3 regions of the Butyricicoccus sp. AF18-9LB genome follow, and region 2 is predicted to be linked to each of the others. Evidence: riboswitches for the same ligand, from Rfam matches in the RefSeq annotation. Region 2 holds a riboswitch; each other region holds the start of a gene.
The links. Region 2 has a riboswitch for cyclic di-GMP ahead of PGY33_RS09215 (transglutaminase-like domain-containing protein). Riboswitches for the same ligand answer to the same signal wherever they lie in the genome.
Positions count from the first base shown of each region.

Region 1: another riboswitch for cyclic di-GMP. It lies ahead of PGY33_RS09430 (S-layer homology domain-containing protein); the one in region 2 lies ahead of PGY33_RS09215 (transglutaminase-like domain-containing protein).
Region 3: another riboswitch for cyclic di-GMP. It lies ahead of PGY33_RS10260 (IS256 family transposase); the one in region 2 lies ahead of PGY33_RS09215 (transglutaminase-like domain-containing protein).

Region 1 is NZ_JAQCWA010000014.1:50,583-52,852, forward strand. It holds gene PGY33_RS09430 (S-layer homology domain-containing protein) at 1-1,300, opposite strand, end outside; cyclic di-GMP riboswitch class I at 1,410-1,501, opposite strand.
Region 2 is NZ_JAQCWA010000013.1:62,635-64,904, reverse strand. It holds gene PGY33_RS09220 (S-layer homology domain-containing protein) at 1-592, shown strand, start outside; cyclic di-GMP riboswitch class I at 867-955, shown strand; gene PGY33_RS09215 (transglutaminase-like domain-containing protein) at 971-1,792, shown strand; cyclic di-GMP riboswitch class I at 2,069-2,163, shown strand.
Region 3 is NZ_JAQCWA010000017.1:43,435-45,704, forward strand. It holds gene PGY33_RS10255 (hypothetical protein) at 1-272, opposite strand, end outside; partial or broken gene PGY33_RS10260 (IS256 family transposase) at 335-1,122, opposite strand; cyclic di-GMP riboswitch class I at 1,500-1,590, opposite strand; gene PGY33_RS10265 (helix-turn-helix domain-containing protein) at 1,798-2,270, opposite strand, start outside.

The DNA of each region.
Region 1 (2,270 bases), on a different contig from region 2:
CCTTGATTTGGATTGTGATACTGAAATTCGTATTCTGCGGAATATCCGTCAATGCCTTCACATAGATACCGCTGCTATCCGCAGTAACCTGCACCTTGGTATCATCGAAGGTGACAACATACTCGTCCGGTCTAAGCAGCACTTTTGCCGTGCTGCCGGTAGTCAGCGACTTGTTCAGCAGCAGCGCATACAGGTTTACCGTGCCGTCCTTGCTGACCGTAACCGTGGAACGAGTGCTGGTAAGCTGATACTGTTCGCTTGCTGCACCATCTGTAAAGTTACCGCTGTTGTTCGGCATATCCTTCAAGACAGCGCCGGTCATGTAGTTATTGTTCAGATAGACCTTTGCGCCTGCGTCATGACGTGCTTTGAGCGTAGCAGGAACTAAACCGCGCAGATAAGTGTTTTCCAAATGAATCTCGGTCAACGCAGTCTGTGTAAATGCGTCCGGTAATACACCGCGCAGAGGGTTCGTGTCCAGCGCGAGATATTGCAAGCCTGCCAGATTAGCAATACCGGCAGAGATTTCGCCTTCCAGCTTGTTTTCGGACAGGTCTAAAATCTGCAAACCGGAAAGCGAGTACAGCGTTTCGGGAATCGTGCCGGTCATGCCGCATTGCCACGCCGAAAGAGAGATAAGATTCGTCAGCGCGGACAGGTCGGGAATCGTGCCGCCGATAACGTTTTCTGAAAGGTTCAAGTATTTCAGACTGCTCATACCGGCAACTGCCGCAGGAAAACCGCCGGTCAACTGATTTCCCATGAGGTTCAGCACCTCAATCTGGGTATTGCTCAAAATCGTATCCGGTATCGTACCGGTGTACTGATTGTCTTTGAGAACCAGCGTTTTCAATGCGGGCATTGTGCCAAATTCGGAAGGAATCGCACCTGCATAATCATTACCGCCTAAATCCACATTCTGCAATTTCGGGAGCGTATAGAGCGCAGATGGAATATCTCCGCTCAAATGATTATCCGAGAGGAACAGATACCGCAATTCACTAAGTTCCCCGATTGCAGCCGGTATATGTCCGGTGATGTTTCGGCCTTTCAGACCAATGCTCTTGATTTCTACAAGGTCTTCCGCTCCGGTGATGGTATCCAGTGTGCGTTGCTGTGCGTTCAGAAGACGCTCAATCTCATTGATGAACCATGTCTGTCCATCACAGGCGGCAATAAACCGTTTGGCATATTCCGTCTGTGGGTTTGGCGTAAAGTCCGCTGCGCCTGCCGTGAGTGGTGCGTATAGCTGCAACAGCAAGGCTATTACAAGCAATACGCTGATTCGTGTGCGTTTCATTTTTCGATCGCTCCCTTTCTTTTGCGCCCAAACAGTTAAAAAAGGGCGCAGTACCGCATGGATAGTAGTCCACACAGTATTGCGCTGTTTCTTAAAATGCGGGGACTGGTTAGGTAACTGGCTGTCATGCGATTGCAGAGCAATCGTTTAGACCCTATAGCTTTGCGCCGCAGAGTTTCCTCTGTTTTGCCATTTCTGCCATTCTCCTAAGAGTTTGGGTTTTTAGTTAATTAAATTGTACTAAGTTGCTTGGCATTTGTCAATTATTACTTTGTCAATTTCAACAAAAGTCCTTTTGTACTTAAACAAGTAATTGTTCAAAATTGCAGACTGCTTACGTCGGAAAGGGTCTACTGTTATAGACTTCAAAAGATTTCTCTCTGCGTTCGCCGCCGCGAGAATGGTGAGGGGGTGCTGCGGCTGTGGGTAACTGCCGCAAGGGAGTTATCCATAACCGCAGCAGGGGGAGAGGAAAGACGCGGGCGGCGCGGATTTCGTTCCTCTCCCCCTTAACGCGCCGCTGTACATCTGTTCTGTACAGGTGCGTTTCGGAATTTATTTGTCCGAATTGTCGGGAAAACCAAAATATTTTTACGGAAAGTGGTCAATTATTTGACCACTTTTGCTTTGCCGAAACTGCCGATTTAGGACTATGCAACAAATGTTCGATTGCAAAGTGTTACGAGGACAAGAATATTGCATTTTTGCAACTTTTCTGTGTACCAAAGTTTAATTATGAATCAAATGTGAACAATTTCTGCCCCGATTGACTTTGTTCTGTATATACGGTATGATAGAATCCCAATCAAAGATGAAAGCCTAAACTCCATACTTATCTTAGCTTTCTTTAATTTTGGTTTCGGTGATACATGGCTTGTCAGCAAATATGCATAGTAACGCAATGCACAGACAGGCCGAATAGCAAAAAGCAGGAGGTTAATTGGACTTTGACAACTGAATAAAGCTCCAT
Region 2 (2,270 bases):
CTTCGTCATGCCGGCCGGCAAGGTCACGGTGAAGGCGGTCTTTATGGATGACAACACCATGCTCAACTTCTTCACCGACGTGCACGCGGAGGATTACTACTACGATGCAGTCCTCTGGGCGGCGCAGAAGGGCATTACCGGAGGTATGAGCGACACGCTGTTTGCTCCGAACGCTGCCTGCACCAGAGCGCAGATTGTAACCTTCCTGTGGCGTGCGGCGGGTTCGCCTGAACCGAAGGCGCTGAGCAGCTTCGCGGATGTTCCGGCAGATGCATACTACGCCAAGGCGGTTGCGTGGGCGGTTGAGAATGGCATTACCGAGGGCACGAGCGATACAACATTTGCACCCGGCACCATCTGCACGAGAGCACAAGGCGCAGCGCTCTTGTACCGTGCGGCAGGCAGTCCGGCGGTTAGCGGCAGCGCGGCCTTCACCGATGTACCTGTCGATGCATACTACGCTGATGCGGCAGCATGGGCAGAGCAGAAGGGCATCACCGGCGGCATCGGAAACGGTCTGTTCGGTCCGCATAACAACTGCACGAGAGCACAGATCGTCACGTTCCTGTACAGACTGTACGGCAGAAAATAAGCAAATCAACCGATGGAAAGCGGCGGCAGGGGTATTCCCTTGCCGCCGTCTGTTTACCGATTTTTTGCCGCCATCTCACGCTGCGGAGCGAGTTGCATTCCCGGACAAACCGCTGCAATATGAGCGGAAGAAGCGGAAAAATGTCATATTATCGGTAAATCTGCGGCAGCATGTCATAATTTCTTCTTATTTTGTAAAACCCTGTTGACAAAACACGATAGATGCGCTATAGTGAGGATAAAAGAAGATGATGCAGTCGCTTTGACCGCATCTCAAACGATAATAGCAAACCCACCGAAAGGTGGCGACGCAAAGCTATAGGGCCTTACCCCTCATCGAGAGGGCTGGCAGCCAGTTACCGAAAGGAGATCGCCGGATATGAAGCGGCTTTTTCGTATTGCATGCGCAGTTTTTGCAGCAGCTGCCCTCTCGATGGGCGTTACCGCAGTAGCATTAAATGATGTTGTGGATATGAGTAATTCCACCCACGGTTATGTTACCGTAAACTACTCCTCGAGTGCAAGGCTCAAGGTTGGTATTCAGTACAACGGCGGCAAGACCGTATTCTATGATTGCCCGAGCGGCAAGGATGCTTCCTTCTCTCTCGATAAGGGCAACGGCAAGTACACCGTAACGCTGTACCGCAACGTTTCCGGTACGTCCTATCAGCAGGTCGAGTCCAAGTCCATGAACGTAACCGTTAAGGACAGCTATGCTCCGTATCTGGCCTCCACTTCCGAGGTTCAGTTCTCCAAGGGCGACACGGTATCCGCTAAGGCTGCTGAGCTCTGCAAGAACGCCAAGACTGACGAGGCTAAGGTTATCGCCATCTACAACTACATGGCAAGCCGTTATACATATGATAACAAGCTGGCGAAAGAGATCACCAGCGGCAAGATCACCAAGTACATCCCGGATACCGCCGCTACCCTGAAGGGCACCACCGGTATCTGCTACGATTTTTCCTCGCTGTTTGCAGCAATGTGCCGCAGCCAGGGCATCCCGTGTGCACTGACCAAGGGTTACGCCGGCTCCAGCTACCATGCTTGGAACAAGGTAAACCTGAACGGCAAGTGGTATCAGATCGACCTGACCTACGCGGTTACCCGCAGCGTGAAGAACGCAAAAACCCTGCATGACTGTGTATCTCCGCTGACCTACACCAACACCAGCGATGCGCTTGCAGTAGCTGCGGCTTAACACGTTTCCGTTTTACTTTGTATGCAAATGGTCCTGATTGGATGCGTTTATGTCCGATCAGCGGCGATTTATTGCATAAAAACGATTCCGGATTGAAATCCTTCTTCGCTTTTTACAGTATTTGTTTGTTATTCGCGGGCATTTATGGTATACTGAAGAAGAGGATCCGGAGGATTTCTGTCCTGCGCAGGCAAAGGACTGTGTATGCAGTCCGGCGTGTCTGCCGACAGAAAAGATCGTAAAATTCTGTGCATGACTTCCGTAAAGGGATACAGGTACAGACAAAGGCACAGCCGGTGAAAACCGGTGTCGCAAAGCCAGATGGGCCTAAACGGAGGTTTTTCCTCTCCGCATGGCAGCCGGTTGCCAAAGGTACTTTGTACCCCCTTGCAGAGCTATGCGCTGTAAAGGGGGTATTCTATTTGGAAATTGAACTACTTCTGCATTGGCTGAAGAAATTGTAAAAAATGACTATCTG
Region 3 (2,270 bases), on a different contig from region 2:
GCTTGAAATAATGCAGTCGGTTCATAGGTACTGGCGAGCGGAGAAGACGGGTTAACAATCAGTATCAGCCAGCACGGATGCGAGATGGATTGCCCTAAGTGAATTTCAACGCCGATGGACTTGAACTGCGGCATCTGGTAATATGACGAAAGCCCTGATTTCCCTTTGCCGGTACGAATGCACTCATTTTGTTCGATAATATTCTGAATTTCGGAATATTTGCATTGAAATTTTAGTGAAAAGGTATGAATACCGTACTCGTTCGTAATCATCTGCTGTTCCTCCGTTTCTGAGCACATACTGTGCAGCGTTTACAGGTTTTCGGCTCATGCTGCAGCATTTTGAAAAGACTGTCATCGGTCGGAAACACGGATTTCGACTTGGTTACCTTCCTGAGCTGACGGTTAAAGCCTTCAATCGTGTTGGTCGTATAGATCAGCCGTCGGAGTGCCTGAGGAAACTTGAAATAGGTACTGAGATTTGCCCAGTTATCCCTCCATGACTGAGAAATCTTAGGATATTTCTTGTCCCAGTGTTCTGCAAACGTGTCTAACGCGTCCAAAGCAGCCGATTCATCTACCGCTGCGTAGACTGCTCTCAAGTCAGCCATAAGTGCCTTCAAATCCTTGTAAGAGACATATTTGCCGGAATTTCGAAGCTGATGGATGATGCAGTTCTGGATTTCCGTCTTGGGATAGACCGCCTCGATCGCCGCAGAAAAACCGGTCAAATTATCCGTACAGCAATGAAAATATCCTCGATGTCCTGGCTGATGCTGGTCTGATTTTTCCGCAGCACCTTGGGTTCGAATTCGCTCTTGCGATCCCGCGGCACAGATACCTCTACATCGCCAAAACTGGTGCGCAGGGTTTTGCTGCTGCGCCCGTTCCGGCCGTTATCCGTGTCCTTGTTCTTGTAGTCATACCGGCTGTAGCCCAGTTGATCGTCCAGCTCGGCCTCCAGACCGTTTTCCATGAACTCGGTGTTAGGTTTAAGTCTAGTCTGCCACATAGCCTCGATTGCGGTAATCTCTCCGGCACGCCATCGGGAAACAACCCGCTCGTAGTTGTCCGGCAGCGGTATCGGCTTGCGTCCGGTGTACTGGCTCTTTGTCTTGGCAATGGCGATACCCTCGCGCTGGCGCTGGAGGATGTACTCGCGTTCGAGTTCTGCGACCGCCGCAAACGCCACAGTCGGCGCCATTGTCGCAACAAACACAATGATACTATTGCCGATAACAATCGTTTTTCATAACTTTCCCTCCGTATTTTATCTGCTTTAACGGCTTCAAATTTAAATAAAAAAACGCTTTCAAGACATGGCTACTCATGACTTGAAAGCGTTTTTATATCTTTGTTGGAACAGCACAAAAGGGCAGAGTTTTACCTGCTCTGCGAGCAGTGTATTGCACCGCGAATCGGCTTGCCATATTCTTTTGACGGCGTACACCTCCTTCTGCCAAATAAAGCGCAGAAGAGGTTAACAGCGTCTTCGCTGATGCTTACAACCGGCTGTCATTGCGGCGTTCGCCGCCTTAGACCCTTCCGGCTTTGCGTCCCCCATCTTTCGATGGGTTTGCCTATCTCTCAGACACCGTATATGTACCTGATTTTTGATTGTTATACCATAATCTGTATAAGCACGCGATTGGTCTGTTATACGATTCGTGTCATAAAAACGACATTTCGCGCAGCAATCTGATGAATATCACCGTTCGGATAGCACAGCTGCGCTGCGCTTGCCTGTCTGTACACGCGACCGTTTCATCCTGTGGACGCAGTACGGAGAGTGTGCTTTTTATTTCCACTGGGTGCGGTACTGATGCGGGGTAATGCCGGTGCTCTTACGGAAGGCCATAATAAAGTGCGAAGCACTGGAGAAACCGCAGTTATCTGCGATGGTCTCAATACTCTGCGAGGTGGTGAGCAGCTGCTGCTTTGCGGCGCTCAGACGCACAGTCTGCAAAAACTGATGCGGTGTTGCCGACTGGTATTCCTTAAACTTACGCATATAGTAGCAGGTGCTGAGCGCAGCACGCTGGGACAGGTGTTCGATGGAGAGCGATTTGTCCGCAAAATTGTACGTCATATAGTCGGCTGAGTCCTGAATGGCGATCTCGAGATCGCTTTTTTTCTTTTCCCCGAGCACGAGCACGAGCAGAACGAGCAGCTTGTTGATCGTCAGGGAAATAATATGAGGATTGGGCTGGTTCTGGTGCACCGAGACCATGATGCGGCGGACACATTCCTCAATCTCGGCATTGCTTCCGG